DNA from 3 places in the Streptomyces roseirectus genome. Region 2 is predicted to be linked to each of the others. Evidence: riboswitches for the same ligand, from Rfam matches in the RefSeq annotation. Region 2 holds a riboswitch; each other region holds the start of a gene.
The links. A riboswitch is a leader RNA that binds a small molecule or an ion and turns the genes downstream of it on or off. The one in region 2 is predicted to bind cobalamin.

Region 1 (10,056 bases), 960 kb from region 2:
CGACGGTGAAGACGATGTCCCCGGTGCGCCGGCGGGCCGGGTCGACGGTGAGGGGCCGGTCGTCGCGGCCGAACACGCGGGCGGCGGCGCTGAGCGCGTGCCAGACGGGGCGCAGGGCCTTGGCGAGGAGGCGGGGCCAGTGGGAGCGGCGCAGGAGGTCGAGGACGAGGGACTTCTGGACCTCGCCGGCCTCGGACTGTTCGTTCTTGAAGCGTTCGGCCCAGGCGGTGAGGGGGCGCCAGAAGAGGAAGTTGACGCCGATGACCATGACGGCCATGGTGAGGATCGCCCAGCCGACCTTGCCGAGGTCGCCGTCGGCGATGGCGGCGCCCGCGTAGGAGCCGACGCCGGGCAGCGCGTACTGCTTGTTGTTGACGCTGATCGCCTCGGAGGCGACGAGGAAGAACCAGCCGCCGCCGAAGCTCATCATGCCGTTCCAGACGAGGCCGATCATCCCGGAGGGCAGTTCGACCTTCCAGAACCGCATCCAGCGGGTGAACCCGAACGACCGTGACAGTTCGTCGAGTTCACGCGGGAGCGAGGTCAGCGAGGAGTAGAACCCGAAGGTCATGTTCCATGCCTGCGAGGTGAAGATCGCGAAGATCGAGGCGAACTCCAGGCCGAGCATCGAGCCGGGGAACAGCGCGATGAACCCGGTCACCGCGATGGTGAGGAACCCGAGCACCGGCACCGACTGGAGGATGTCGAGGGCCGGGATCAGGACCCGCTCCAGCCTGCGGCTCTTGGCCGCCGCGTAGGCGTAGCCGAAGGTGAAGACGACGGAGGCGGCGAGCGCCGCGAACATCCTGAGCAGGGAGCGCGCCGCGTCGTAGGGGAGGCGGGCGGGGTCGGTGTCGACGTGGACGTCCGCGTGGGTGTCGAAGGCGACGGTCGTGCCCTGGCCGACGCGCAGGACGATGTAGAGCAGGACGAGGACGGCGGCGGCGACGGCCGCGTCCACCCAGGAGAAGCGGGACAGCGCGGGGCGCTTGCCGGTACGGATCAGCATCACGGGGCCTCTGAAGAGGGGAGAAAAAAAAGGGGGTCAGCGGGTGCCCTGAGGGCGGCTCGGACTGGGAGGTTCCGCGTTCATGGCCGCCTCCGTTCGTGATGCGCAGTGAAGTGATGCGAAGTGATGGTGCGGTGCCGCGAGCCCATGACCAGGCCCGACGCGACGAGTCTGCACCTTCTTGCGTCGATACGCAAATAAAGACGGGGGCTCTTGCCCACCTCTCACCTGGCACGCCGCCGCGTAAAAGCCCGCGCACGTAAAAGGGCCCGGTGTCTCCCCAGACACCGGGCCCGTCGTCCGCACCCTCCGCTCAGTGGGTGCGGCTCACCACATGCCGCTCACATGTGGACCGTGGGGGCCGCGTTCTCGTCGGCCTTCGGGACGCCGCTGCGGTAGAGCAGCAGCGTGATGACCGCGCCGACCGCGAAGAAGCCGGCCGACCACCAGTAGGCGGTGGAGTAGGACTCCAGCGCGGCGTGCGCCTGGACGAGCTTGTCGCCCGGGTTCTTGCCGTCCATGTAGTTCGTGGCGGCGCTGGCGGCGAGGGTGTTGAGCAGGGCGGTGCCGATGGAGCCGCCGATCTGCTGCATGGTGTTGACGGCGGCCGAGGCGACGCCCGCGTCGTGGGCGGCGACTCCGCTGGTCGCCAGGGACATGGCGGGCGCCATGACCAGGCCGATGCCGAGGCCGGTGACGATCAGCGGCGGCATGACGTGGGTGACGTAGGTGCTGTCCAGGCCGAGGTCCGTCATCCAGACCAGGCCGACGGCGCCGAGCGCCATGCCGAGCGGGACGATGGTCTTCGGGCCGATCCGGGGGACGAGGAAGCTGGTCGCGACGGTCGCGGAGACCATCAGCGCGCCGACCATCGGCAGGAACGCGAGCCCGGTCTTGACGGCGGAGAAGCCGAGGCTGAGCTGGAGGTAGTAGGTCAGGAAGAGGAAGACGCCGAACATGCCGGCGCTGGAGATCAGCATGACGGCGAAGGAGGCGCCGCGGTCGCGGTCGAGCAGGACGCGCAGCGGGAGCAGCGGGTGCTCGGCCTTGGTCTGCCACCAGGTGAACGCGATCAGCAGCAGTCCGCCGACGGTCAGGAAGCCCCAGGAGCGCGGCGAGGACCAGTCGTGGGACTCGGCCATGGAGAAGCCGTAGACGACGGCGAAGAGTCCGGCGGTGACCAGGACGGTGCCGGGGATGTCGAGCTTGGCGCCGGGTTCGCGGGCGGTGCGCTTGAGCAGGATCCAGCCGCCGGCCAGGGGGATCACGGCGAGGACGAGGTTGACGTAGAGGGTCCAGCGCCAGTCGAGGTATTCGGTGAGCACGCCGCCGAGCAGCAGGCCGACGGCCGCGCCGGAGCCGGCGATGGCGCCGTAGATGCCGAAGGCGCGGGCGCGTTCCTTGGCGTCGGTGAAGGTGGTGGTCAGCAGCGAGAGGGCGGCGGGCGCGAGCAGCGCGCCGAACAGGCCCTGGAGGGTGCGGCCGACGACCAGGACCTCGAAGTTGGTGGCGGCGCCGGCCAGCGCGGAGGCCGCGGCGAAGCCGCCGACGCCGACGAGGAAGGCGACCTTGCGGCCGAAGAGGTCGGCGATGCGTCCGCCGAGCAGCAGGAGGCTGCCGAAGGCGAGGGAGTAGGCGGTGACGATCCAGGTGCGGTCGCCGTCGGAGAAACCGAGGTCGGCCTGGGCGGACGGCATCGCGATGTTCACGATCGTCGCGTCCAGGGTGACCATCAGCTGGGCTATGCCGATCATCGCGAGGACCCACCAGCGGTGACGGGACGCGGGTTCCTCGGCTGTCTTGGTGAGTGACGTCGTGTCCGGCGTCTGGGTGGTCTGTGACATGGGGGCGTGCTCCGATGAGATGATCGGGCGTCTCGCGAACGAAACGGTTTCGTACTCAGCAGACGCTACACACCCCGCTAGCGAAACTCAACCGTTTCGATAGTGAGACCAGGATCACATAACCAATAGACGGCTATCAGATGTGTCCGCTTCCGGAAATCGCCCCTCCCCCACGGCGCCCGCGCCCCGTACGCTGATCACCGCAGCCGGTTCGCCCCGTCAGCCAGACGGGCCGCGTCGCAAGAGGGAACCCGGTGGGAATCCGGGACTGCCCCGCAGCGGTGAGCGGGAACGACCGCCGTCATACGCACTGGGTCCGCACGGACCTGGGAAGCGACGGCCAGTAGGTGCCTCGTCTCGTACGAGGTGTGCCCGCGAGTCCGAAGACCTGCCGACTGCCCGCGTGTGGCGACGTCACGCGCGGAGTTCCGGTGACCTCGCGGGTGGGTCGGCGTGGAGGCGGCCACAGGGCCGTCCGCTCCTTCATGCCCGCGTCCCGTCGCCGGGACCTCAGGGAATCGTCTCGTGAAGGAGATCTCCGTGACCACGAAACCCGCAGCCGCGGCAACCCTGTACGGCTACCCCCGGCAGGGCCGGAACCGGGAGCTGAAGAAGGCGGTCGAGGGCTACTGGAAGGGCCGCGTCGGCGCGGACGCCCTCCACGCCACCGCCGCCGACCTGCGCGCCGCCACCTGGCGCGCCCTCGCCGACGCCGGCCTCGACGAGGTGCCGACCGGCGACTTCTCGTACTACGACCACGTCCTCGACACCAGCGTCATGGTCGGGGCGGTCCCCGCCCGCCACGCGGGAGTCGACGACCCGCTGGAGCGCTACTTCGCCATGGCGCGCGGCACGCAGGACGCGCCGCCGCTGGAGATGACCAAGTGGTTCGACACCAACTACCACTACCTGGTCCCCGAGTTGGGCCCCGACACCGTCTTCACCGCCCACCCCGCCAAGCAGCTCACCGAGCTGGGGGAAGCGCTCGCGCTCGGTCTCACCGCGCGCCCGGTCCTGCTCGGCCCGGTCACCTACCTGCTGCTGGCCAAGCCCGCGCCCGGCACCGACGCCGGTTTCCAGCCGCTCACCCTCCTCGACCGGCTCCTGCCCGTGTACGCCCAGATCCTCGCCGAGCTGCGCGCGGCCGGCGCCGGCTGGGTCCAGCTCGACGAGCCCGCCCTCGTCCAGGACCGCACCCCGGCCGAGCTGAACGCCGCCGCGCGCGCCTACCGTGACCTGGGCGCCCTCGCCGACCGGCCGCAGCTGCTGGTCACGACGTACTTCGACCGGCCCGGCGAAGCGCTCCCGGTGCTGGCCGAGGCGCCCGTCGAGGGGATCGCCCTCGACTTCACCCGCCCCGGCACCCTCGACGACCTCGCCGCCGTCGGCGGGCTGCCCGGCAAGCGGCTGGTCGCGGGGGTGGTCGACGGGCGCAACGTCTGGGTGAACGACCTGTCGAAGTCGCTCTCCCTGCTGGGCACCCTCCTCGGGCTCGCGGACCGGGTCGACGTCGCCGCCTCCTGCTCGCTGCTGCACGTCCCCCTCGACACCGCCGCCGAGCGCGACGTCGACCCGCAGATCCTGCGCTGGCTCGCCTTCGCCCGGCAGAAGACCGCCGAGGTCGTCACCCTGGCCCGCGGCCTCTCCCGGGGCGTCGACACCATCGCCGCCGCGCTCGCCGCCAACCACGCCGACCTCGCCTCCCGCGCGGCCTCGCCGATCACCCGCGACCCGGAGGTGCGCGCCCGCGCCGCCGCCGTCACCGGGGCCGACACGCGCCGGGCGCAGCCCTACCACGAGCGGACGGTGGCGCAGCGCGCGCTCCTCGGGCTGCCCGCGCTGCCGACGACCACCATCGGGTCGTTCCCGCAGACCCCCGAACTGCGCACCGCGCGCGCCGACCTGAGGGCCGGGCGGATCTCGCACGCCGGGTACGAGGAGCGGATCGCGGCGGAGATCCGCGAGGTGATCGCCTTCCAGGAGAAGGCCGGTCTCGACGTGCTGGTGCACGGCGAGCCCGAACGCGACGACATGGTCCAGTACTTCGCCGAACAGCTCACCGGGTACCTCTCGACGCGGCACGGCTGGGTCCAGTCGTACGGCACCCGCTACGTCCGGCCGCCGATCCTCGCCGGGGACGTCTCCCGGCCCGAGCCGATGACCGTCCGCTGGACCTCGTACGCCCAGTCCCTCACCTCCCGCCCGGTCAAGGGCATGCTGACCGGCCCGGTGACGATGCTCGCCTGGTCCTTCGTCCGCGACGACCAGCCGCTCGCCACCACCGCCCGCCAAGTCGCTCTTGCCCTGCGAGACGAGGTCAACGACCTTGAATCATCGGGAAGTTCGATCATCCAGGTCGACGAACCCGCCCTGCGCGAAACGCTCCCGCTGCGCTCGGCCGACCGCGCGGACTACCTCGCCTGGGCGACCGCGGCGTTCCGCCTCGCGACCAGCGGCGTCCGCCCCGAGACCCAGATCCACACCCACATGTGCTACGCCGAGTTCGGCGACGTCGTCCAGGCCATCGACGACCTCGACGCCGACGTCATCAGCCTGGAGGCCGCCCGCTCCCACATGCGCGTCGCCCGTGAACTCGCCGCCCACGCCTACCCCCGCGAGGCCGGCCCCGGCGTCTACGACATCCACTCCCCCCGCGTCCCCACCCCCGAGGAAACCACCACCCTCCTCCGCACCGCCCTCGCCTCGATCCCCGCCACCCGCCTCTGGGCCAACCCCGACTGCGGCCTCAAGACCAGGGGCTGGCCGGAGACCCGGGCCTCCCTGGAGAACCTGGTGACAGCGGCGAGGAGGGTCCGGGCAGAACTGTCCTGACGGCGTGACGAGGGTCCCCGGTGTTCTCCGGGGACCCTCGGCCGGCACGCGATGTCACGTGCGCGTCCCCTCGTCCGGCGAAACATCTCCTTCATACGGGAAGTATTTAGGGGTAACACCCTCTGCCTACCGTCCCTCCGTGCCCCGCACTGCCGACGCCGTCACGCGGGACATCTGTCCCCGACCCCGCAAGGAGACGTCGTATGAGCGTCGAGCCGCAAGTGGACGTACGCGAAGAACCACCGGGCACCGATCAGGCCACCAAGGAGACGCTGGAGGACTACACCCTCCGGTTCGCGCCGCGCAGTTACCGGCGCTGGACGCCGATGGTCGTGGCGACGACCGCGCTGGGCGGGATCGCCTACATGGCGGACTTCTCGATCGGCGCCGGCATCGGGCTCGCGCACGGCACCGGCAACGCGCTCGTGGCGATCGCCGTGGCCGCCGTCGTCATCTTCGTCACCGGGTTCCCGCTGGCGTACTACGGGGCGCGCTACAACATCGACCTGGACCTGATCACGCGGGGCTCCGGGTTCGGGTACTACGGGTCGGTGCTGACCAGCGTCATCTTCGCGAGCTTCACGTTCATCTTCTTCGCGCTGGAGGGGTCGATCATGGCCCAGGGCCTGAAGCTGGGCCTCGGGCTCCCGCTGTGGCTGGGCTACCTGGTCTCCACGCTGATGGTCATCCCGCTGGTGATCTACGGGATGAAGGCGCTGAGCAAGCTCCAGGTGTGGACGACGCCGATCTGGCTGCTGCTGATGGTCGGGCCGCTGGTCTACCTGGTCGCCACCGACCCCGGCACGGTCGACAGGTTCCTCGACTACGCGGGCACGGACGGCGAGGGCGGCGTCAACACCGCGTCCGTGCTGCTCGGCGCCGGCGTCTGCCTCTCGCTCATCGCGCAGATCGGTGAGCAGATCGACTACCTGCGGTTCATGCCGCCCAAGACGGAGGCGAACAAGCGGAGCTGGTGGACGGCCGTGATCATGGCCGGGCCCGGCTGGGTGGTCCTCGGCGCGCTGAAGCAGGCGATCGGCGTCTTCCTCGCCGTCTACATCCTCGCCAAGGTCGGCGCGGACGCCGCGCCCGAGCCGATCCAGCAGTTCCGGGGCGCGTTCGACGCGATGATGCCGTCCTGGCTGGTCGTTCCGCTGGCCGTCGTCCTCGTCGTCATCAGCCAGATCAAGATCAACGTGACGAACGCGTACTCCGGGTCGCTGGCCTGGACGAACTCCTTCACGCGGGTGACCCGGCGCTACCCCGGGCGCATGGTGTTCGTCCTCGTCAACCTCTCCTTCGCGCTGATCCTGATGGAGGCCGACATGTTCAGCTTCCTCAACAGCATCCTCGGCTTCTACTCCAACTGCGCCATCGCCTGGGTCGTGACGGTCGCGACGGACATCGGCATCAACAAGTACGTCCTCAAACTCTCCCCGCTCCAGCCGGAGTTCCGCCGGGGCATGCTGTACGCGGTGAACCCGGTGGGCGTCGTCGCCTTCGTCGCCGCCTCGGGCCTCTCGATCGCGATGTACTTCCACGCCCTCGGCGACACACTCCAGCCCTACTCCCCCGTGGCCGCGGCGCTCCTGGCCTTCGTCCTCACCCCCTTGATGGCGATCGCCACCAAGGGCAAGTACTACCTCCGCCGCACCGACGACGGCATCCCCGAACCCCTCCTCGACCCCGACGGCAACCCCAGCGCCACCACCTACACCTGCCACGTCTGCCACCAGCCCTACGAACGCCCCGACCTCACGGCCTGCGCCACGCATGACGCAGTGGTGTGCAGCCTGTGCCTCAGCACGGACATGGTGGGGGACCACGTGTTGCCGGCGACGGCGTAGATCAAACGCGGTCGGCGTACCGGTGACGGCATCCTGTGGGCCATGAGCCGCTGGAAGCTACTGGACCACTGGTACGCCGACCTCCCCGGCCTGACGGTCGCCCAACTCGACGAGCGACGCACGGTGAAGGACGAACTGGCAAGGCGCGCCGGACAATAGCCCCCACCACCAGTGCTCCCCCGAGCTGCCGGACGGGTGGCTTCCGGTCGTCTTTCTCTGGGGTGGGGGAGTAAGTAGTGTGATCGCATGATCACTTCAGGTGAGGTGTTTGGGGCGGGGTTCTGGGCGGATCCGCATGGGGTGTATGCCGAGTTGCGGAGGGACGCGCCGGTGCGGGGTGTTGTCACTCCGGACGGGCTGCGTGTGTGGGTGGTCACTCGGTACGAGGATGTACGGCTGGTGCTGGCCGATCCCCGGCTGGCGAAGGATACGGAGGTGGTCGGGGAGCTGTTCCGGCGGAACACGGTGGAGGGGCGGGCTCCGCGTGCGGTGGGGCGGAGGACGGCCGGTCACATGCTCAACAGTGATCCGCCGGTTCACACGCGTCTGCGGACGCTCGTGTCGAGGGCGTTCACGCCGGGACGGATCGCCGGTCTCCTCCCGCGTACCGAGGAACTGTCCGCCACGCTGCTCGACGGCCTCGCGGGCCGGGGCGAGATCGAGTTGATCGGCGACTACGCGTTCCCCCTGTCGATGACGGTGATGTGCGAACTGCTGGGCCTCCCGGAGGGCGAGCGGGAGTCGTTCGGGGCGTGGACGCGGGACTACAACTCCACCGGCGCGCCGGAGGTGGTGAGCGCGGCGGCGGGTCACATCACCGCGTACCTCGCCGAGTTGATCGAGACGAAGCGCACGGCGCTGGGCGACGACCTGCTCTCGGCCCTCGTCGAGGACGACAGCCTCACCGCCGAAGAGCTCGTCGCGATGGTGTTCCTGCTGCTCAGCGCGGGCCACGAGACAACCGTCAACCTGATCGCGAACGGCGTCGGGGCCCTGCTCACGCACCCCGGCGAGCTGAAGCGGCTGCGCGCGGACCCCGCCCTGATCCCGGCGGCCGTCGAGGAGTTCCTGCGCTACGACGGCCCGGTGAACCTCTCGACGTACCGGTACACGACCGAGCCGGTCACCATCGCCGGCGTCGAGATTCCGGCGCGGGAACTGGTCCTGGCGGCCGTCACCTCCGCCAACCGGGACGGCGCGCGCTTCCCGGAACCGGACCGCCTGGACGTGGCCCGCTCCCCCAACCGCCACCTCTCCTTCGGCGCCGGCATCCACTACTGCCTGGGCGCCCCGCTGGCCCGCCAAGAGGCCCGCGTCGCCTTCCGCGACCTGCTCGCCCGCTACCCCCACCTCGAACTAGCCGTTGCGCCAACGGAGTTGACCTACCGTCAGAGCCTCCTGATGCGCGGCCCCGAAGCCCTGCCGCTGCGTGTACGCGAGCCGGCGTGAACGAGGATCCGCCCGCCCTGGCGGCGGAGTACCAGCGGCACCTGGACGCCGGCCGCCCCGAGGACGCGGCCCAGGCGGCGCTCGACATCGCGACGGCCCTGACCCTGCGCGGCGACGACGTCCTCGCCGCCGGCTGGACCGGCCGCGCCCGGCGTCTGCTGGACGGCCGCCCGGAGGGCGTCGCCCACGGCAGGCTCGTCCATCTCCTGGACGTGGAGGGCCGGTTGGACGGGCCCGACCTCGCGGGTGTGATCGCCGGCGCACGCCGGGTGCAGGAGATCGGGCGGCGGCACGCGTCCCCCACGCTGGCCGCGCTGGGCGTCCTCGGCGAGGGCCGGGCCCTGGTCAGGCAGGGCCGGCTGGAGGCGGGGACGCGACTGCTGGACGAGGCGATGCTGGCGACCGCGTGCGGCGAGGTCGACGCCACGGCGGCCGGCAGCATCTACGTCCATCTCATCGCCGCCTGCACGGAGTTGGGCGACCTGCGCCGGATGATCGAGTGGACGCAGGCCCTGGCCCGCTGGTCCGCGCACCCGCCCGTCCCCGCCCCGATCACCGACCTCTCCCGCGTCCACCAGGCCCAACTGCTGCTGTTGCGCGGTGACTTGGCCGGAGCCGAGAAGGAAGCGGCCCAGGTCTGCGAGCAGTTGACCGGCGTGCACGCGAGCAGTGTCGCCGAGGCCCACTACATCCTCGGCGAGGTGCGGCGGCTGCGCGGCGACCTGTCCGGCGCGGAGTCCGCGTACCGCCGCGCGCACCGCCACGGCCGTCAACCCCAGCCGGGTTTCGCCCTGTTGAGGCTCGCGCAGGGCCAGGCGGCGACCGCGCTCGCCTCGATCCGTACGGCACCGGCCGTCCGGGACCGGCTCACCCGGGCCCGCCTGGGCGCGGCCCACGTCGAGATCGCCCTCGCGGCGGGGGACCCGTCCGCCGCCCACGCCGCGAGCGCCGGGCTGGACGAACTCGCCGCCGGCCACAGCACCTCGGCGCTGGAGGCGGTCGCGCTGCACGCCCGGGGCCGGCTCGCCCTCGCCGAGGGGCGGGTGCGGGAGTCGCTGCCGCTGCTGCGGCGCGC
Region 2 (10,056 bases):
CTGCCGCCGGTGTGGACCTGGAAGGCCGCCCTGCGGACCGCCTTGGCCAGGGCCGGGTCCGGGTGGGCCGCCGCCAGGGCCACCAGGACCTGGACGGTGCGGGGGTGGCCGACCGCCCGGACCTCGGTGAGGAGGGCGGGGACGGTGGGCTGGAGGGCGGATTCGAGGTGGCGGACCAGCATGGGGGCCTCGCCGTGGTCGGCCACCGCGGCCGCCGTGTCCACCCAGAGCCAGGTGGCTTCCTCCCGGGTGAGGACTTCGTGGGCGTCCTCGGGGTCGACGCCGTCGTGTTCGGCGAGCCACAGGAGCGCGTAGGGGCGCAGGGCGGGTTCGTCGACGACGGCGCGGACGTCCGGTTCGGCGGGGGCGCCCACGACGCGCAGGGCTTCGAAGGCGAGGCCCCGCAGGAGGGCGTCCTCGCCTCGCGCGGCGACCAGGAGTTCCGTCACCGCGCTGCCCACGGTGCGCGCCGCCAACCAGGCGCGGTACTCGGCGCGGGCCGCGTTCGGGCGGAGCTGGGCGCAGCCGCGCAGCATGTCCTCGGCGGCCTGCTCGATGTTCCCGGCGGGGCTCTGCGCGGCCACGCAGATCTGCTCCAGCTTCACCCAGGTCGCCCAGCTGCCCAGCGGGGTCAGGGTCGCCTGGCCCTCGCCACAGGTCAGCGCGCCGACGGAGGCGAGGGCGTGGAGGGCCCAGTCGAGGAGGGGGGCGAGTTCGGCGGGGTCGAGCGCGGGGGCCGTCTCGGCGGGGGTGCCGGCGGTGGTGGCGAGGCCGGCGGGCGCGACGGTGCTTCCGGGCGCGCCGACTGCGGCGGCGGTCGTGTCCGTGTCCTGGGCGTCCTGGGCGAGTCCGATGAACCCGGCGGGTACGACGGCCTCCCCCGCCGTGTCTCCGGTCGTGTCTGCGGCCGCGTCTATGTCCTCGCCGGTCCCCTCGGTCTCACCGAGGCCGGCGCTCTGGCCGTAGGGCACCTCGCAGCGTTCCGTGCGGAGTTCCGTCACGCGCTGGGCGAGGAGGTCGAGGAGCTGGTCGACCGGGACGGGACCGGCGGAGAGCTGGAGGAAGGAGAGGACCTGCGGCATGGCCGAGACGACCTCGGCGACCGTGGAGGGCTCCTCGTCGGCCGGTTCGGGCGTCGCGAGGGACCACGCGTCGAAGAGGGCGACCCAGCCGCGCAGGACGGCGCTGTCGTCGCGGTCCCAGGCGCGCAGGCGCCAGCCGGGGCGGGCGCTCGCGCCGTGCACCTCGATGAGGCCGGCCAGCCGGGCGGTGTCCCAGTCGGCGCGGACGCGGTCGGGGGTCAGCCCGAGATCGCTCGCCGCGCGCTGCGCGGTCGCGTCGGAGAGGGTCGCCCGGTCGTCGATGGTCGCGGCGTCCTTGCCCGGTCCGAGGGCGTTGTCCGCCCAGCGGGCCACGCGGGCGGCGGCGGCCAGGCCCGAGCGAGCCATGCGGGCCAGTTCCGCCGGGGCCGGTGTGCCCTCCGGGGGGCGGGGCGCGGCGCGGCGCGGGCGCCGCTGGTTCACTGCTGAGGGGGCGGCGGCCAGGGGTCGCGGGCGGACGAGTCGAAGCCTGGAGTCGCGCGGGATACGGGACGTCACACGTGCAGTCTTCCGGTTGACGGTCCGAAAACCCAAACGGAATGTCACGGGCGGCTATGGGACTGGCCAACGCACGAGGCGCGGGGAGAGGGTGGAGGGGGTGCTCGGAACGGGGACGAGGCAAAGCGGAATCCCCGCTACCGGGGCTGTCGGGTGTGCCGGGACTCACACTGCCGGGGTGCGCGGGCCCGGCGGGGTCACGCCGTCAACTCGCCCGCGCCGCCGCGCACATCAACCTCGGGGGCCTGCCGTGCGTCTGTCACATCAGCGGCGTCAGAAACCTCCGCAGGGTCTCCTCGTACGCGCCGGGATCGGCGTTCCACATCGCCCCGTGCGGTGCGTCGCGCACCTCGTGGAGGGTGGCGAGGCCGGGGGTGCGGGCGACGAGGCGGCGGGAGAGGTCCCAGGGGGCGACGGTGTCGCCGGGGCCGTGGAGGACGAGGGTGGGGACGCCGGCCGGGAGGGCCAACTCGTCGGTCGGGGGCGCCTCGTGGTCGGCGAGGCGGCCCTGCGCGGCGCGGACCGCGAGCGGGAGCAGCGCGCCCGGGGTGTGGCGGGCGGCGGCCAGCGAGCGCAGCGTGGTGCGCCAGTCGAGCGCCGGGGAGTCGAGGACGAGGCCGGAGATCCGGGCGGCGGCGCCGGAGTGCGTGGCCGCGCGCAGGGCCATCGCCGCGCCGGTCGACCAGCCGAGGAGGATCACGCGGTCGGCGCCGCGCCCGAGGGCGTACCGGATCGCCGCGTCGACGTCGCGCCACTCGGTCGTCCCGAGGTGGTTGAGGCCGTCGGCGGGGCGGGGCGCGCCCTCGTCGCCCCGGTAGGCGGGGACGAGGACGGGGAAGCGGCGCCGGTGCAGGAAGCCGAGGACGTTCAGGGCGTGCGCGCGGCCCGCGCCGAGGCCGTGCACGGCGATCACCCAGGTGCGGCGGGCGCCGGGCACGAACCAGGCGGGCAGCGCGCCGAGTTCGCCGGGCATCTCGACGTCCGTGTGGTCGAGGCCGAGGGCCGTGGTGGGGTCGCCGGTGTGGAGGTCCGGGGTGAGGCGGACGGCCGTGCCGGGGGTCAGGGCGCCGTGGGAGACGCGTTCCAGGCGGCGGACGACCGTGTCGGCGTCGTGGGGCGCGTGCGGGAGGACGGGGCCGGTGACGGCGTGGACGCCGTCGCCGGTGAGGCCGTAGGTGCCGGGGCGCAGGGCGGCCAGGTCACGGGTGAGGGTGACCTGGCCGGCCGCCGTGCCGTGGACCGTCAGGCGCGGTTCGGTCGGCAGGGGGCGGCCGGGCGGGGCCTTCAGCGCGGCGTCGCTCGCCACCCGGCCCACGGCGACGCTCGCCGCGCCGGCTGCCACTGCTGCGGAGACGGCGACGGCCGTCGCTCTGACTGGGCGCACCCGTCCAGTGTCCGGGTGGTTCGCGGGTGGGGCCAGTGGACGTCCGGGGCCGTCAGGGCGTCGCCCGCTGGCCGTAGCGGCTCAGTTTGTCGCCCGCTTCCCGTACCTGGTCCGGGGTCAGGAGGCTCGGGGTGCGGCCGGGGACCGAGGAGGCGAGGAGCCAGAGGCGGGCCATCCATTCGAGTTGCGCGGAGTCGTTGAAGGCGCGCTCCAGGGTGGGGGCGTACGCCAGGGTGCCGTGGTTCTGGATCAGGCACGCCGTGCGCCCCTCCAGGGCCGTCCGGATGTGCTCGGCGAGCTGTTCGGTTCCGTAGGTCGCGTAGGGGGCGACGCGGACGGGGCCGCCGAGGGCGCCGGTCATGTAGTGGACCGGGGGGAGTTCGGGGACCAGGGTGGAGACGGCCGTGGCGTGGACGGAGTGGGTGTGGACGACGGCGCCGGCGTCGGTCGCGCGGTAGACCGTGAGGTGCATGGGGAGTTCGCTGGTCGGCTTCAGGGTGCCGAGGACCTGGTGGCCGTCGAGGTCGACACCGGTGATGTCGTCGGGGCCCAGGCGGTCGTAGGGGACGCCGGTGGGGGTGACGAGGACCACCTCGCCGACGCGGACCGACACGTTTCCTGACGTCCCCACGACCAGTCCGTCGGTGACCGTGCGGCGGGCCGTGGCGGTGAGGTCCCGCCACGCGGCGGCCTCTTCGGGGCGTGCTCGTCTCTGCTCTGCCATACGGGGGATTCTGCCGGGGTGGGCGCGCGTAGACAGTCCTGCCCTGAGCGACACCGTGACGCCCTGTTCAGTTCATCTTCCGTTCACCCAGGTTTCCTACGGTCGACCGGCCAATGACTTCGAACGATTGCCTGGGTAAATGGAAAACTTCTCGCTGATCCTCGCGATAGTGGTGATCACCGCTCTCGCGTTCGATTTCACGAACGGTTTCCACGACACCGCCAACGCGATGGCCACCACCATCTCGACCGGCGCACTGAGGCCCAAGGTGGCGGTGGCCATGTCCGCCGCGCTCAACCTTGTGGGAGCGTTTCTCTCCGTGGAGGTCGCCAACACGATCTCCAAGGGGCTCGTCGACGAAAGCGGTATACGTCCCGAGGTGATCTTCGCCGCCCTCGTCGGCGCGATCCTCTGGAATCTGCTGACCTGGCTGGTGGGCCTGCCCTCCAGCTCCTCGCACGCCCTCATGGGCGGCCTGATCGGCGCCACGCTGGCCTCGGCCGGCTCGGGCGCGGTGCACGGTGACGTGCTGGTCACGAAGGTGCTGATCCCGGCGGTCGCCGCCCCGATCGTCGCCGGTCTCGCCGCGATGCTCGCCACGCGGCTCTCGTACACCCTGGGCAGGAAGGCCGAAGGCAAGGCCGCCGAGAAGAGCTACCGGTTCGGGCAGATCGCCTCGGCCGGCCTGGTCTCCCTCGCGCACGGCACGAACGACGCGCAGAAGACGATGGGCATCATCACCCTCGCGCTCGTCGCGGGCGGCTCCCTCGCGCCCGACTCGGACCCGCCCACCTGGGTCATCCTCTCCGCGGGCCTCGCGATCGCGCTGGGCACCTACCTGGGCGGCTGGCGCATCATCCGCACGATGGGCAAGGGCCTCACCGACCTCCAGCCGCAGCAGGGCTTCGCGGCGCAGACGTCCGCCGCGACGGTCATCCTCGCCTCCTCCCACCTGGGCTTCTCCCTCTCCACCACGCACGCGGTCTCCGGGTCCGTGATGGGCGCGGGGCTCGGCCGCAAGGGCGGGGTCGTGCGCTGGTCGACGGCCACGCGCATGTTCGTCGCCTGGGGGCTGACGCTGCCGGCCGCCGCGCTGGTCGGCGCGCTCGCCGAGACCGTCACGGACCTCGGGGACTGGGGCACGGCCGCCGTCGCCGTCTTCCTCGTCGCCTCCAGCGCGGCGATCTGGAAGATCTCGCGGCGCGAGGTCGTCGACCACAACAACGTCAACGACACGGACGACGACGGCGCGGGTGCCGCGAGCGGGTCCGACGCCGGTACCGACGCCGGTGAGATCAAGGTCGTCATCCCCTCCCCCGTCGCCACCACCGACCCGGCCGCTCCCCCGGCCGCGACCGTCTGACCCCGAAGGACACCGCAACCATGAAGATCGACTGGTCCGCACTCGGCTCCGTCTTCGGTGTCAGCCTCGTCGTCACCGTCGGGCTCGTGACCCTCTTCACCCTCGGCGTGATGGGCCTGTCCCGGCACGAGCGGGCGCAGGCCGACGGCGGCTCGGCGGCGCTCGCGGTCACGGGCGCGTACGCGTGCTTCGCGGCGTGCCTGGGGGCCGTGGCGTACGGCATCAGCCTCATCGTGGCCTGAGCCGCACGGCGCCTTCCCAAACCCCGCACGGTGTATGCCGTGCGGGGTTTCATGTGGGGTTCTGCACACTCCGCTCTCGCAGGTCAACGGTGAGTTGACGGCTGTTTGAGGGGCGTGGTGGACTGCCGGGGCCATGTACGGCGGCCAGGGAGGAAGACCGGTGCGAATCCGGCGCGGTCCCGCCACTGTGACCGGGGTAGTCATCCCCGGGAGCCAGGAACTCCCACCGCCGGTCTCGTCGAACCAGGGCGTGGACACCCTGAGTGAGGACATAACGCGATGCTCGGCCGCCGTTTGAGGTACCGCCCCCGACCGCTGCCCGCCCCCGCGGCCGGCTGAGCCGATGGGTGCCGATCGCCTCTACGCGTACGGCGCCGCCGCCGGACTCCTCGGTGACCTGGTGCTCGGCGATCCCCGCCGGGGGCATCCGGTCGCCGCGTTCGGGCGTGCCGCGGGCGCTGTGGAGAAGGCGCTGTGGCGCGACCACCGGGGGTGGGGTGCGCTGCACACGGCCGTCTGCGCGGGCGGCGCGGTCCTGCTCGGCGCGGCGGCCTCCGCTGCCGTACGCCGCTCCCCCGCCGCTTCCCTCGCCCTGACCGGCGCCGCCACCTGGGCGGTCGTCGGCGGCACCTCGCTGGCGCGCGAGGCCCGGCACATCGGGCGGGCGCTGGAGGCCGGGGACGTCGAGGCGGCGCGGGCCCGGCTGCCGCACCTGTGCGGGCGCGACCCGCAGGCGCTGGACGCGGACGGGATCGCGCGGGCCGTCGTGGAGTCGGTCGCCGAGAACACGTCCGACGCGGTCGTGGGCGCGCTGGTGTGGGGGGCCGTCGGCGGAGTGCCGGGGCTGCTCGGGTTCCGGGCCGTCAACACGCTCGACGCGATGGTCGGGCACAAGTCGCCCCGCCTGCGGCGGTTCGGGTGGGCGTCCGCGCGTCTCGACGACGTCGCCGGGTGGCCGGGGGCGCGGCTGACGGCCGTGCTGGCCTGTGCCGCCGGGGACGATCCCCGGGGGGCCGTACGGGCGTGGCGGGCGGACGCCGGGAAGCATCCGAGCCCCAACGCCGGGCCCGTGGAGGCGTCGTTCGCCGGGGCGCTCGGGGTGCGGATGGGCGGCACGCTGTCGTACGCGGGGCGGGTGGAGCACCGGCCCGTGCTGAACGGGGACGGGCGGGCCGTCGGCGTGCCGGACATCGAGCGGGCGGTGCGGCTGTCCCGCCGGGTGAGCTGGCTGGCGCTGGGGGCGACGGTCGCCGGGCGGATGGTGGCCGGGGCGGCGTTGAGCGGGGGTTCGGGGCGAGGGGCGGCTGGGGCCTCATCGGCTGGGAGCCCGCGGCGGGGCTCGGGCACGGCGGCACGTGCGGTGTGCGCGGCCCTGGTGGCGGGTGCTGCCCCGGCCGGGACAGCCCGCGCGGGCCTCGCTTCGGGTGCCGCGCGGAACGGTGTCGGGGTGGCGCCTGTTGTGGGCTTGTGGCGCGGGATGGGTGCGCGGTTCTTCGACAAGGGGGGTGACGTATGAGTGGCGGACTGCTGGTCGCCGGGACCACCTCGGACGCCGGGAAGAGTGTCGTCACGGCGGGGATCTGCCGGTGGCTGGTGCGGCAGGGGGTGAAGGTCGCGCCGTTCAAGGCGCAGAACATGTCGCTGAACTCCTTCGTGACGCGGGAGGGGGCGGAGATCGGGCGGGCGCAGGCCATGCAGGCGCAGGCGTGCCGGATCGAGCCGTCGGCGCTGATGAACCCCGTGCTGCTGAAGCCCGGCGGGGAGCGGAGCAGTCAGGTCGTGCTGATGGGGAAGCCCGTCGGCGAGATGGACGCGCGCCGGTATCACGGGGGGCGGCAGGAGCAGTTGCTCGGGACCGTGCTGGAGTGCCTGGCCGAGCTGCGGGCCACGCATGACGCCGTCATCTGCGAGGGTGCGGGGTCGCCGGCGGAGATCAACCTGCGGCGGACCGACATCGTCAACATGGGCATCGCCCGCAACGCGGGGCTGCCGGTGCTGGTGGTGGGCGACATCGACCGGGGTGGGGTCTTCGCCTCGTTCTTCGGGACGGTCGCGCTGCTGGCGCCGGAGGACCAGGCGCTGGTCGCGGGGTTCCTGGTGAACAAGTTCCGGGGCGATGTGTCGCTGCTGGAACCGGGGTTGGAGATGCTGCGCGGGCTGACCGGACGGTCGTCGTACGGGGTGCTGCCGTTCCGCGCGGGCCTCGGGATCGACGAGGAGGACGGCATGGCGGTGTCCCTGCGGGGCGCCGTCCGCGAGTCGTCGCTCGCGCCGCCGGTCGGCGAGGACGTGCTGCGGGTCGCCGTCTGCGCGGTGCCGCTGATGTCGAACTTCACGGACGTCGACGCGCTCGCCGCCGAACCCGGCGTCGTCGTGCGGTTCGTGGACCGGCCGGAAGAACTCGCCGACGCGGACCTGGTCGTCGTCCCCGGAACGCGCGGGACGGTGAAGGCACTTGAGTGGCTGCGGGAGCGGGGGCTGGCGACCGAGCTGGCGCGCCGGGCCGCCGCGGGGCGGCCGGTGCTGGGGATCTGCGGCGGTTTCCAGCTGCTCGGCGAGCGGATCGAGGACGACGTCGAGTCGCGCGCCGGAGTCGTCGACGGGCTCGGACTGCTGCCCGTGCGGGTGCGGTTCGCCCGCGAGAAGACCCTGACCCGGCCGGTGGGCGAGGCCCTGGGCGAGCGGGTCGAGGGGTACGAGATCCACCACGGGGTCGCCTCCGTCGACGGTGGTGAACCCTTCCTGGACGGCTGCCGGGTCGGCGCCGTCTGGGGTACGCACTGGCACGGTTCGCTGGAGTCGGACGGCTTCCGGCGGGCCTTTCTGCGGGAGGTGGCGGCCACCGCGGGCCGCCGCTTCGTGCCCGCCGCCGACACCTCCTTCGCCGACCTGCGCGAGCGACAGCTCGATCTGCTCGGCGACCTGATCGAACAGCACGCGGACACCGACGCGCTCTGGCGGCTCATCGAGTCCGGAGCACCGCAAGGACTGCCCTTCATCCCCCCAGGAGCGCCCGCATGAGCACAGTGTTGTTGTTGTCGACCGCCGACACGGACCTGCTGGCGGCCCGCGCCTGCGGCGCCCCGTACCGGATCGGTAACCCGACACGCGTGGACGTTGCCGAGGAGCTGCCGGCGCTGATCGAGGGCGCCGACATCGCCGTCGTCCGCCTCCTCGGCGGCAAGCGGGCGTGGGAGGACGGGCTCGCGGCGCTCAAGTCGGCGGGGATTCCCACCGTGTTGCTGGGCGGCGAGGCCGTGCCGGACGCGGAGCTGATGGCCGAGTCGTCGGTGCCCGCCGGGGTCGTGGCGGAGGCGCTGCGCTACCTCGTCGAGGGCGGGCCCGCGAACCTCGTCGAGCTGGCCCGGTTCCTGTCCGACACCGTGCTGCTGACCGGTGAGGGCTTCGAAGAGCCGCAGAAGATGCCGGAGTTCGGGGTTCACGGGTCCTACGAGGTGCGGGAGGGCCGGCCGACCGTCGGCGTGCTCTTCTACCGGGCCCACGAGCTGAGCGGCAACACCGGCTTCGTCGACACGCTGTGCGACGCGATCGAGGCGCGCGGCGCCAACGCCCTTCCCGTGTACTGCGGTTCGCTGCGCGGCGCGGACGCCGGGCTCTACGAACTCCTGGGCGGGGCCGACGCGTTGGTGGCGACGGTCCTCGCGGCGGGCGGCACGCACGCCTCGGAGGCGTCGGCCGGCGGCGACGAGGAGGCGTGGGACATCGGCGCGCTCGCCGACCTCGACGTCCCTGTGCTGCAAGGGCTTTGCCTGACGTCGTCGCGGGAGACGTGGGACGCCAGCGACGCCGCGCTCTCCCCCATGGACGCGGCGATGCAGGTCGCGATCCCCGAGTTCGACGGGCGGCTCATCACCGTCCCGTTCTCCTTCAAGGAGCAGGGCCCGGACGACGTCCCCGTGTACGTCGCCGACCCCGAGCGGGCCGGGCGGGTCGCCGGAATCGCCGTCAGGCACGCGCGGTTGAGGCACAAGCCGAACGCGGAGAAGCGCGTCGCGCTGGTGTTCACCGCCTACCCGACGAAGCACTCCCGGGTCGGCAACGCGGTCGGCCTGGACACGCCCGCGTCGGCGGTGCGGGTGCTGGACGCGCTGCGGGACGCCGGGTACGGGGTGAGCGGATACCCGTCCGAGGGCGACGAGTTGATCCACCGGCTCATCGAGGCGGGCGGGCACGACGTCGAGTGGCTGACCGAGGAGCAGTTGGCGTCGGCGCCCGCGCGGGTGCCGCTGGCCGACTACCAGGCGTGGTTCGACAAGCTGGACCCGGAGTTGCGGGACGCGATGACCGAGGCGTGGGGCGAGCCGCCGGGGTCGCTGTACGTCGACGGGGACGACATCGTTCTCGCCTCCCTCCAGTTCGGGAACGTCGTCGTGATGATCCAGCCGCCGCGCGGGTTCGGGGAGAACCCCATCGCGATCTACCACGACCCGGACATGCCGCCATCGCACCACTACATGGCCGCGTACCGCTGGCTGGACAACTCGTTCGGCGCCGACGCGATCGTCCACATGGGCAAGCACGGCACGATGGAGTGGCTGCCGGGCAAGGGCCTTGGTCTGAGCGGGGGTTGTGCGCCGGACGCCGTGCTGGGTGAACTGCCGCTGATCTACCCGTTCATCGTCAACGACCCCGGCGAGGGGACGCAGGCGAAGCGGCGCGGGCACGCGACCGTGGTGGACCACCTGGTGCCGCCGATGGCGCGCGCGGACACCTACGGGGACCTC
Region 3 (10,056 bases), 1.0 Mb from region 2:
TCGTGCTGATGGACCTGCGGTTCGCGGGGGCGGCCGGGATCGACGGGGTGGAGGCGGTGCGGCGGCTGCGGGAGGCGGCCGCCGGGGTGGCCGTCGTGATGCTGACCAGCTACTCGGGGCGCGCGGACGTCGTGCGGGCGCTGGAGGCGGGGGCGCGGGGGTACGTGCTGAAGGCGGGGCCGCCCGACGAGCTGTTCCGGGCGGTGCGCGGCGCGGCGGCCGGGGCGCTGGGGCTGGCGCCGGAGCTGGTGGGCGCGCTGATGGGGCAAGCGCCGGATCCCGCACGGGAGTTGACGGAGCGTGAGGTGGGCGTCGTCCGGCTGATGGCCGAGGGGCGGGGGAACCGGGCGATCGCGCAGGCGCTGTATCTGAGCGAGGCGACGGTGAAGACGCATCTGGTGCGGATCTACCGGAAGTTGGGCGTCGACAACCGGGCCTCGGCGGTGTCGGAGGCGGTGCGGCGGGGCTTGCTCGACCTGTCGTGAGCGGCGCCCCGCCGCAGAAGTGGGTCAGACGCGGGCCTGCTCCGGTTCCGCCGCCGGGTCGCTCTTGTCCGCCTCGCCGTCCACCGGCTTGGCCGCCGGGATGACGGCCGCGATACCGGCCGAGACGAGCGCGAGGGCGCCGCCGACCAGGAGGGCCGTGCGGAAGCCGTCCTCGGAGGCGAAGGTGTGGCCGCCCATCGTCGTCGTCATCTGGGAGAGGATGACGCCGATGACGGCCGAGCCGACCGAGGTGCCGAGCGCGCGCATCAGGGTGTTGAAGCCGTTCGCGGCGGCCGTCTCGGACGCCGGGACGCTGCTCATGATGAGGGCGGGCATCGCGCCGTAGGCGAGGCCGACGCCGCTGCTGGTGATGATCGTGACGGCCATCAGGCCCGCCGCCGAGCCCATCAGGGCGAGCGAGACGCCGTACCCGGCCGCGAGGACCAGCGCGCCGCAGACCAGCGTGAACTTGGGGCCGCGCGCGTTGGTGAGCTTCCCACCGAGCGGCGAGACCAGCATCATCATGACGCCGCCGGGCGCCATCCACAGACCGGCCGCCAGCATCGACTGACCGAGGCCGTAGCCGGTCTCCTTCGGGAACTGCAGGAGCTGCGGCAGGACCAGCATGCTCGCGTACATGCCGAAGCCGATGAACACCGACGCGGCGTTGGTGAGCAGGACGCGCGGGCGGGCGGTCGTGCGCAGGTCGACCAGCGGGTCCGTCGTCCGCGTCTCCCAGAAGCCCCACGCGCCGAGCGCGACGACGGCGGCGGCGAACAGGCCGAGGACCGCGCCCGAACCCCAGCCCCAGTCACCGCCCTTGGAGACGGCGAGCAGCAGCGCGACGAGGCCGACGCCGAGGCCGACCGCGCCGGGCGCGTCGAACCGCTGCCCCTTCGCGCCGGCCGGGACGCTCGGGATCAGGAACCAGATCAGGACGGCGACGGCGGCGGCGAGCGTCGCCGAGCCCCAGAACAGGACGCGCCAGCTCGCGTACTCGGCGACCGCCGCGGCGATCGGCAGGCCGATGGCGCCGCCGATCCCCATCGACGCGCTGACCAGGGCTATCGATCCGCTCAGCTTCTCCGTGGGGACGACGTCCCGCAGCAGGGCGATGCCGAGCGGGACCATGCCCATGCCCATGCCCTGGAGGCCCCGGCCGATGATCATCGTCACGACGTCCGAGGCCAGCGCGCACACCACCGAGCCGATGACCAGCGGGACCGAGCAGGCCAGCAGCATCGGTCGTTTCCCGACCAGGTCGCCGAGCCTGCCGACGACCGGTACGCACACCGCCGAGACCAGCAGGGTGACCGTGATCACCCATGCCGCGTTCGACGCCGTCGTGTCCAGGATCTTCGGCAGCTCCGCGATCAGCGGGGTGACCAGTGTCTGCATGATCGCCGCTGTCGTGCCGGCGAAGGCGAGGGTGGCGACCACGGCGCCCGGGCGGGACGTGGGCTGGGGGGCGTCCATGGCGGACTCCGCTTTCTCTCAGGGGGGTGAACAGGGAGGGTGCAGGTGAAGGATGTGCATCGTACATGTCGTATGTATCAAGCATGTGATCCGTGGTCGCGGCTGTGCCAGGATTGATCCATGGACACGCCCAGTCACCAGGTCGAGTACGAGCAGATGCTGCTCAGCCGCCACTCGTTCATGAGCAAGCGGGGTGGGCGGCGGGCCGATGGGCTCATGGACCGCAGCGCGTACATCATGCTGAGCCGGATCCTCATGCAAGGGCCCATGTCCATCGGGGAGTTGAGCGAGGCGTTCGCGCTCGACGCGTCCACGTTGAACCGGCAGACCGCCGCCGCGACCCGTGCGGGGCTGCTGGAGCGGATCCCCGATCCCGACGGCGGGATGGCCCGCAAGTTCCGGCTCACCGAGGAGGGTTCGCGGCTGCTCGAGCAGGAGCGGGCCGGGATCGTCGAGGTGCTGGAGCGGGTGATGGGGGACTGGTCCGAGGAGGACATCGCGGCGTTCGCGGGGTATTTGCGGCGGTTCAACAATGGGATCGAGGCAATTGGGGGGAGACCGTGGCCTCGGGAGGGGTAGGGGGAGGGTGGAACTGACGCGTTGCCGGGTGCGGGTCGGGTGTGGCTGGTCGCGCAGTTCCCCGCACCCCTCGCGGACCTGCCCCCGCTCCACCGCCTGTGCGTGCGCGCCGTCGGCCTCCCGCGCCGCCGGTCCCGCTCCGGCCTGCACGAACTCACCGCCCTGACGTTCCTCGACCACGGCCTCCGTCTCGACCAGACCGCCGCCGCCCTCTTCACCCGCCCCGACACGGTCCGCTACCGCCTCGCCCGCCTCCAGCGGATCACCGGCGGCTCCCCGGGCAGCGGGGCGGGCGGCCACGCGCAGACGCCGCGCCGGTGGTGGGCGCTGACGACGTGGCTGGGCGGGGACGGGAAAACCCCGGGCGTCCGGCCGGGGGCCAGGGATACGTTGGCGCCGTGACCACGCTTCCCCTCGACACCGACCGGCTGCGGCTGCGCCTCTTCGGACCGGCGGACCTGGACGACCTGTACGCGTACCAGCGGCTGCCGGAGGTGGCGAGGTACCTCTACCGGCCGCCGCTCACCCGGGAGAGGTGCGAGGAGTCGCTGGCGCGGCGGGCGGACGGGACGGGGTGGACGCGGGACGGGGACGATCTGGTGCTCGCGGTGTGCCGGCGGGACGAGCCGGGAGTGGTCGGGGAGATCGTGCTGAAGCTGGCGAGCGCGCGGGCGGCGCAGGCCGAGATCGGGTGGGTCTTCCATCCGGCGTTCGGCGGGCGGGGGTACGCGACGGAGGCGGCGCGCGCGGCGGCCTCTCTCGCCTTCGGCGCCCTGCGCGTCCACCGTCTCTTCGCCCGCCTCGACACCCGCAACACCGGGTCGGTCCGCGTGTGCGAGCGGCTGGGCATGCGCCGCGAGGCGCACCTCGTGGAGAACGACCTCGACGGCGACGAGTGGGGCAGCGAGTACGTGTACGCGCTCCTCGCCCGGGAGTGGCCCGCGCGGGCCGTGTGATAGCTTCCCAAAGCCAGTCGAACCCGTGTGCGCAGGTGGGCGCACGGGTCAGGGAATCCGGTGCGAATCCGGAGCTGACGCGCAGCGGTGAGGGTGACGGGCGGGGCAAGGGCCTGTCGTCACATTCGCGTCGTCCGCCCGTAGGGCGGGCCGGGAGGGGTCTGGTGCGTGCAGCTGCGAGGCGGAGGAGGGAGTCGACGCGGAGCGTCGGCGACCGACGACAACGCCGCAGATGCGCGTGCCAGACCCCTCCCGGCAGACGGGAATGTGACGACAGGCCCTTAGGGCCACTGGACGGCGTTGACGCGGTCCGGGAAGGCGTTCCGGTCGGGTGATCCCGAGTCCGAAGACCTGCTGGCGGCCTGCGGCCGGGTGGACGGTCGGGGGTGGACCGTACGACCGGGCTTCGCGTACGAGCCCTCGACGCCGAAGGAAACGCTGTGCAGTTCGCACGCCCCGCTGCCCTGTTCCTCGTCTGTGCCGTCCTGCTGACCGGCTGCGCCGGCTCCGGTGACGACGCGAAGAGCGCCGCCACGGCGGTGACGCTCACCAACTGCGGGCACGAGGTCACCGTCGACGCGCCGCCGAAGCGGGCGGTCTCCCTCAACCAGGGCACGACGGAGATCATGCTCTCCCTGGGCCTCGCGGACCGCATGGCCGGCACGGCGACGTGGACCGACCCGGTCGAGGGCCCCTTGAAGGAGGAGAACGCGAAGGTCAGGCGCCTCGCGGACAACGCCCCTTCGCTGGAGACGGTCCTGGACGCCGAACCGGACTTCGTGGCCGCCTCGTTCGCCTCCACCCTCGGCAAGGGCGGCGTCGCCCCGAGGGAGCAGTTCGAGAAACTGGGCGTGCCGACCTACCTGTCCCCCTCGGACTGCGTCGGCAAGGACAACGACGGGGACGGCGACGGCGCCCGCACCCAGCCCCTCAAGCTCGACGCGGTCTACGGCGAAGTCCTGGACCTGGCACGGCTGTTCGGCGTCGAGGAGCGCGGCGAAAAACTCGTCGCGGACCTCAAGAAGCGGGTGGCGAAGGCGACTTCGGGCCTCAAGGCCGGCGACGTCGAGGTCATGTACTGGTTCGCGAACTCCCAGTCCCCCTACCTGGCGGGCTGTTGCGGCGCCCCCGGCGCCATCACCCGTGCGCTGGGCGCGAAGAACGTCTTCGACGACACCAAGGACGAATGGCCGCAGGTGGGTTGGGAGACGGTCGCCGACCGCGACCCGGACGTCCTGGTGATCGGTGACCTCACGCGCAGGCAGCAGACCGCCGAGACCGCCGCGAAGAAGATCGAGTTCCTGGAGTCGAACCCGGTCACGAGGAACATGACGGCGGTGAAGAGGAAGCGGTACGTGCTGCTGTCGGGGCAGGCCATGAACCCGACGATCCGCACGGTCGAGGGCATCGAGAAGGTCGCGGCGGCCCTGCGCGCGTACGGCCTGGCGGGATGACGCGCGGTCTGCTGTCCGGCGCGGGCGGTCTCGCCCTGCTGGCCGCCTCGGTCGCGCTGGCGATCACGATCGGCCCGGCGGACATCGCCGTCGGCGACGTGTGGGCGTCGGTCGCCTCCCATCTCGGCTGGGGGCACACGGAGTTGAGCCCGCTGCGGGACGGCATCGTGTGGAACCTGCGGCTGCCGCGCACGCTGCTGGCGGCGGTGTGCGGGGCGGGGCTCGCGATGTGCGGGGCGGTGATGCAGTCGCTGCTGCGCAACCCCCTCGCCGACCCGTTCGTCCTCGGCGTCTCCTCGGGCGCGTCGACGGGCGCGGTCGTGGTGGTCGTGCTCGGCGCGGGCGGCGGGCTGGTGTCGGTGTCGGGCGGCGCGTTCATCGGCGCGGTGCTGTCGTTCGGCCTGGTGCTGCTGCTCAGTCACACGCTGGGCGGGACGACGGACCGGGTGGTCCTCGCGGGCGTCGCGGCGATGCAGTTGTTCTCGGCGCTGACGTCGTTCGTCGTGATGACGGCGGCGGACGCGGAGACCACCAGGGGCGTCCTGTTCTGGCTGCTGGGCTCCCTGAGCGGGGCCGACTGGACGGACGTCTCCGTCGGCGCGGCCGTCCTCGCGGCGGCGCTGCTGGTGTGCGTGGGGCAGGCGCGCACGCTGGACGCGTTCGCGTTCGGCCAGGACGCGGCGGCGTCGCTGGGCGTGTCGGTGGCCCGGACCCGGCTGGTCCTGCTGTGCGCGACGGCCCTGCTGACGGCGGCCCTGGTCAGCTCGGCGGGCGCGATCGGCTTCGTCGGCCTGGTCCTGCCGCACGCGACCCGCGCGCTCACCGGCCCCGGCCACACCCGTCTGCTGCCGGCGACCGCTCTCGCGGGCGCGGTGTTCCTGGTCTGGGTCGACACCCTCGCCCGGACCGTCCTCGCCCCGCAGGAGGTCCCGGTGGGCGTGGTGACGTCGCTGATCGGGGTCCCGGCGTTCGTGGCGGTGCTGTACCGGACGAAGGGGGCGCGATGAGCGGGCTGCGCGCCGAGCGTGTGCGCCGTGCGGTGGGGGGCGCGCTCGTCCTCGACGGGGTCACCCTCACGCCGCGCCCCGGCGAGGTCACCGGCCTCCTCGGACCCAACGGGTCAGGCAAATCAACCCTGTTGCGTGTCCTCGCCGGCGTCCTCGCCCCGGACGCCGGGGTCGTCACCCTCGACGACCGGCCCCTCTCCGAGGCCGGCCGCCGCGCGGTCGCACGCCGGGTCGCCGTCGTCGAACAGCAGGCGGACACCCAGGTCGCGCTGACCATCGTGGACGTCGTCCGCCTGGGCCGCATCCCGCACCGCCGGGCGTGGACACCCGCGACGCCGGACGACGAGCAGGCCGTCCGCACGGCACTGACCCGCACCGGCCTGGCTGACAAGGCAAACCGGCCCTGGCACTCACTGTCCGGCGGCGAACGCCAACGCGTCCACATCGCACGCGCCCTCGCGCAGGCGCCCCGCGAACTCCTCCTGGACGAGCCCACCAACCACCTCGACATCCACCACCAGTTGGCCCTGATGAGCCTGGTCACGGAGCTGAAGGTGACGACGGTCGTAGCCCTGCACGACCTCAACCTCGCCGCGATGTACTGCGATCAGCTGGCGGTCCTCAAACAGGGCCGGGTCGTCGCAGCAGGCACGCCCCGCGAGGTCCTGACGGAGACGCTGGTCGCGGACGTCTACGGGGTCCGCGCGACGATCACCGAGGAAGCCCCGGACGGCCGACCACACATCCGGTTCCTGGGCCCGGTCTGAACGGGGGCCGGTCTGAACGGGGGCCGGCTTGAACGGGGGCCGATCGGGTAACACCGGTCCCAGCGGGGCCGGTTGAGCAAGGCCGGGCCGCGCGAGACCGGGCCCGGTCGCCCCCGGCATCGCGGCCCGCGCCGGGCAACACCAGCCCCAGCCGGGCCGATTGCCCGAGACCGCGCCGCGCGAGGCCGGTTGAACAAGGCCGAGCCGCCGCGCGAGACCGGTTGGGCACGCCCGAAACGCGCGGAGCCGGGAGAGCAAGACCGGGCCGCCGCGCAAGGCCAGGCCGAGGCGCCCCGGCATCGCGACCCGCGCCGGGCAACATCAGCCCCAGCCGGGCCGGTTAGCCGAAGCCGAGCCGCGTGAGACCGGCTGAACACACCCGAGCCACACGGAACCGGCAGAGCGAGGCCGGGCCCAAACTCCCCCGGCATCACGACCCACGCCCGGCAACACCAGCCCCAGCCGGGCCGGTTAGCCGAAGCCGAGCCGCGTGAGACCGGCTGAACACACCCGAGCCACACGGAACCGGCAGAGCCAGGCCGGGCCCAAACTCCCCCGGCATCACGACCCACGCCCGGCAACACCAGCCCCAGCCGGGCCGATTGACCGAAGCCGCGCCGCGCGAGGCCGGTTGAGCACGCCCGAGCCGTGCGGAGCCGGTTGACCGAGGTCGGGCCGCCGCACGAAGCCGGGCCCAGTCGCCCCCGGTGCCGTGGCCCGCGTCGGGCGGTGCGCGCCGGAGTCCGCTCCCCTTTGCCGCCGCGCGCTCTCCCGCCGCCCGCTCCGGCTGTGCTGAGGTCTCAGCACGAGGCACGAAGTACGAAGTACGCGTAGACGCAGCCGAGTTGCGGGAGTCGTCGTGGTGAGCGGTCGGATGGTGGTGCACGCCTTCGCGGGGCAGGGTGATTTCACGCTGGCGCCCCTGCTGAGGGCGTTGGACACGCAGGACGTGATGGAGGAGGCGTTGGAGGAGGTCGGCGCCGAAGGGGACGCGGTGGTCGCGGAGTTCGGGGTGGGCCCGGTCGTCTCGCAGTTGCTGAGCGGCGAGTTGAGAAGCGCGCGGGAGCTGGCGGACGGCCCGCCGGGCACCGCGCAGTACGCGCTGTTCGCGTGCTCGGTGGCCGTCCACCGGGCCCTGTGCCGCGCGGGGCTGGCGCCGGACCGGGTCGTCGGCATGAGCTTCGGCGACATCGCGGCCTGCGTCGCGGCGGGTGTCCTGGACGTCGCGGACGGCGCCCGCGTCGCCTGCCTCGTGGCCCGCGCGCTCACCGGCCACCCGGGCGGCATGCTGCTGGTGGAGGCGCCGGCGGTGGACGGCGACCCGGAGGCCGAGGCGGGCCGGCTCCTCGCGGCCCTGGCCCTGCCCGGACTGGCGCTCGCCTGCGTCAACGACGACCGCCGGATCATCCTCACCGGCCCGCCCGACACCGTCACCCTCGCCGAACAGCTCCTCCTCGGCCTGGCCCTGCCGGTCGTCCGGCTGCGCCTGCCGTTCCTGTGCCACCACCCCGAACTCGGCGCCGACGCGCGGCGGTTCGTCGAGGCGATGCGGGACGTCCGGGTGGGTGCGGCCCGGCTGCCGGTGTACTCCTCGGTGCTGGGGCGGGCGTACCGGCCGGACGACGACGTGCGGGAAGTCCTCTCGTACGGTCTGACGCGGCCCGCGCGGCTGCCGGGGGCGCTGCGGCGGGCGGTGGAGGGCGGTCCGGCGGTCGTGGTGGAGGCGGGTACGGGGAGCGCGCTGACCCGCAGCGCCGGGGAGTTGTTCGCGGGGCGGGACGTCGCGACGGTGGCGGCGCTGTCGGCGGACGGGTTCGCGGAGGTGTCCCATGGCAGGTGACGAGGTCCCCGCGGCCCTGCTGCGCGAAGCCGCCGCTCTGGGCGACGCCGCTCAACTCCTGCGCGACATCGACCGGTTGGCCGATGTCCAGGCGAGGGCCGCGGTCCGGCACCCGGCGCTCTACATGGCGCTGGTCAACCACTACGTCCTGTGCCTGAACGCCGTCGTCTCCTTCGGCACCGACGACGCCTGCCTCAAGCCGTGCCGGGAGGCCCTGGAGGGCGGCGTCGCCAAGGGCGTGTTCCTGGTGACGGAGATCGGCCGCGCGGGCAGTCACCTGGGCGCGCGCACGACCGCCGAATTCGACCCGGTGACACGGGAGTTCGTGATCGACACCCCGGACGCGGACGCCGCGAAGTTCTCCAGCGTGACGCCCGGCGGGGTGCCGACGCTGGGCGCGGTGATCGCCCGGGTGGTGGTCGGCGGGGTGACGCACGGGACGTTCGCGTTCCTCGTGGACCTGACGGACGGCGAGCGGGCCGCGCCCGGCGTGGAGATCTCGGCCCCGCTGACGGCGAGCGCGCTGCCGCTGACGTACGGCCTGATCCGGTTCCGCGACTGCCGGGTGCCGTACGGGCGTTGGCTGTCCGACGGGGCGGCGATCGACACCGACGGCCGCTTCACCGACCCGCTGGGCTCGCCCGGCGCGCGGCTGCGGCGGACCATGTCGGTCGGGCAGGCGCTGTGGGCGACGGTGCCGTCCGCGATGGCCGCCATGTCCCGGCGGGCGGCCGTCTCCGCGCTCCGGTTCGCCAAGCGCCGTCCAACGCCGTCGGGGGAGCCGCTGCTGGCCCATCTCACGCACCGGCGTGCGCTGTTGGGCGCGCTGTCGGGGGCGCACGCGCTGACGTGCGCGGCGGACGCGGCGCTCGCGGCGTGGCGGACGCGGGCGTCGGGCGAGGACGCCGGCGAGGGCGCGCTGTCGCCCTGGGTCGCCGTGGACGCCTCGCTGGCGCTGCTCAAGGCGGCGTCTACGGAGGAGGCGGCGCGGGTCGTCGAGGTGTGCCGGCGCCACTGCGGGCTGGCGGGGTTCCTCGACGTCAACCTGTTGGAGGGGTACCTGGGGGCGGCGCGGGCGTTCACCGTCGCGGGCGGCGACAACGCGCTGATCTTCCTGGACACGGGGCGCGCGACGCTCACCGGCGTGCGCGGCGAAGAGCCGGTGATCCCCAGGGAGTTGACGGACCCGGCGTGGTGGCCGAGCGTGGCCCGCGCGCACGAGCTGCGGCTCGCGGCGGACGCCTCGCCCGATCACCTGCCCCGCCTCAAAGAACTCGGCGAGGCGACGGCGGCGACCCTGCTCGCGGGCACTCTGACGGCCCACCCGCTCGCCGTCCTCTTCGGCCTCCTCCAGGCCGACCGCCTCGCCGGACGCCTCGTCGCCACCGGCACCCTCACCCCCGACGACGTACGCGCCCTCCCCGACGCCATCGACCGCCTCTGCGCCGACCTCGCTCCTCGACTGGACGCGCTCACCGCCCCCTTCGACACC

Region 1: another riboswitch for cobalamin. It lies ahead of metE (5-methyltetrahydropteroyltriglutamate--homocysteine S-methyltransferase); the one in region 2 lies ahead of IAG44_RS31180 (cobalamin biosynthesis protein).
Region 3: another riboswitch for cobalamin. It lies ahead of IAG44_RS35900 (ABC transporter substrate-binding protein); the one in region 2 lies ahead of IAG44_RS31180 (cobalamin biosynthesis protein).

The regions. Positions count from the first base shown of each region.
Region 1 is NZ_CP060828.1:8,221,013-8,231,068, reverse strand. It holds gene IAG44_RS35580 (ABC transporter permease) at 1-1,009, opposite strand, end outside; gene IAG44_RS35575 (MFS transporter) at 1,351-2,853, opposite strand; cobalamin riboswitch at 3,044-3,263, shown strand; gene metE (5-methyltetrahydropteroyltriglutamate--homocysteine S-methyltransferase) at 3,394-5,685, shown strand; gene IAG44_RS35565 (allantoin permease) at 5,889-7,532, shown strand; gene IAG44_RS35560 (cytochrome P450 family protein) at 7,779-8,981, shown strand; gene IAG44_RS35555 (LuxR family transcriptional regulator) at 8,978-10,056, shown strand, end outside.
Region 2 is NZ_CP060828.1:7,259,395-7,269,450, reverse strand. It holds gene IAG44_RS31205 (hypothetical protein) at 1-1,448, opposite strand, end outside; gene IAG44_RS31200 (alpha/beta hydrolase) at 1,858-2,982, opposite strand; gene IAG44_RS31195 (class II aldolase/adducin family protein) at 3,035-3,706, opposite strand; gene IAG44_RS31190 (inorganic phosphate transporter) at 3,846-5,069, shown strand; gene IAG44_RS31185 (hypothetical protein) at 5,090-5,311, shown strand; cobalamin riboswitch at 5,413-5,553, shown strand; partial or broken gene IAG44_RS31180 (cobalamin biosynthesis protein) at 5,655-6,608, shown strand; gene IAG44_RS31175 (cobyric acid synthase) at 6,824-8,332, shown strand; gene cobN (cobaltochelatase subunit CobN) at 8,329-10,056, shown strand, end outside.
Region 3 is NZ_CP060828.1:8,297,708-8,307,763, reverse strand. It holds gene IAG44_RS35925 (response regulator) at 1-485, shown strand, start outside; gene IAG44_RS35920 (MFS transporter) at 510-1,961, opposite strand; gene IAG44_RS35915 (MarR family winged helix-turn-helix transcriptional regulator) at 2,082-2,540, shown strand; gene IAG44_RS35910 (helix-turn-helix domain-containing protein) at 2,562-2,942, shown strand; gene IAG44_RS35905 (GNAT family N-acetyltransferase) at 2,939-3,496, shown strand; cobalamin riboswitch at 3,507-3,631, shown strand; gene IAG44_RS35900 (ABC transporter substrate-binding protein) at 3,937-4,950, shown strand; gene IAG44_RS35895 (FecCD family ABC transporter permease) at 4,947-5,957, shown strand; gene IAG44_RS35890 (ABC transporter ATP-binding protein) at 5,954-6,724, shown strand; gene IAG44_RS35885 (ACP S-malonyltransferase) at 7,587-8,564, shown strand; gene IAG44_RS35880 (acyl-CoA dehydrogenase family protein) at 8,554-10,056, shown strand, end outside.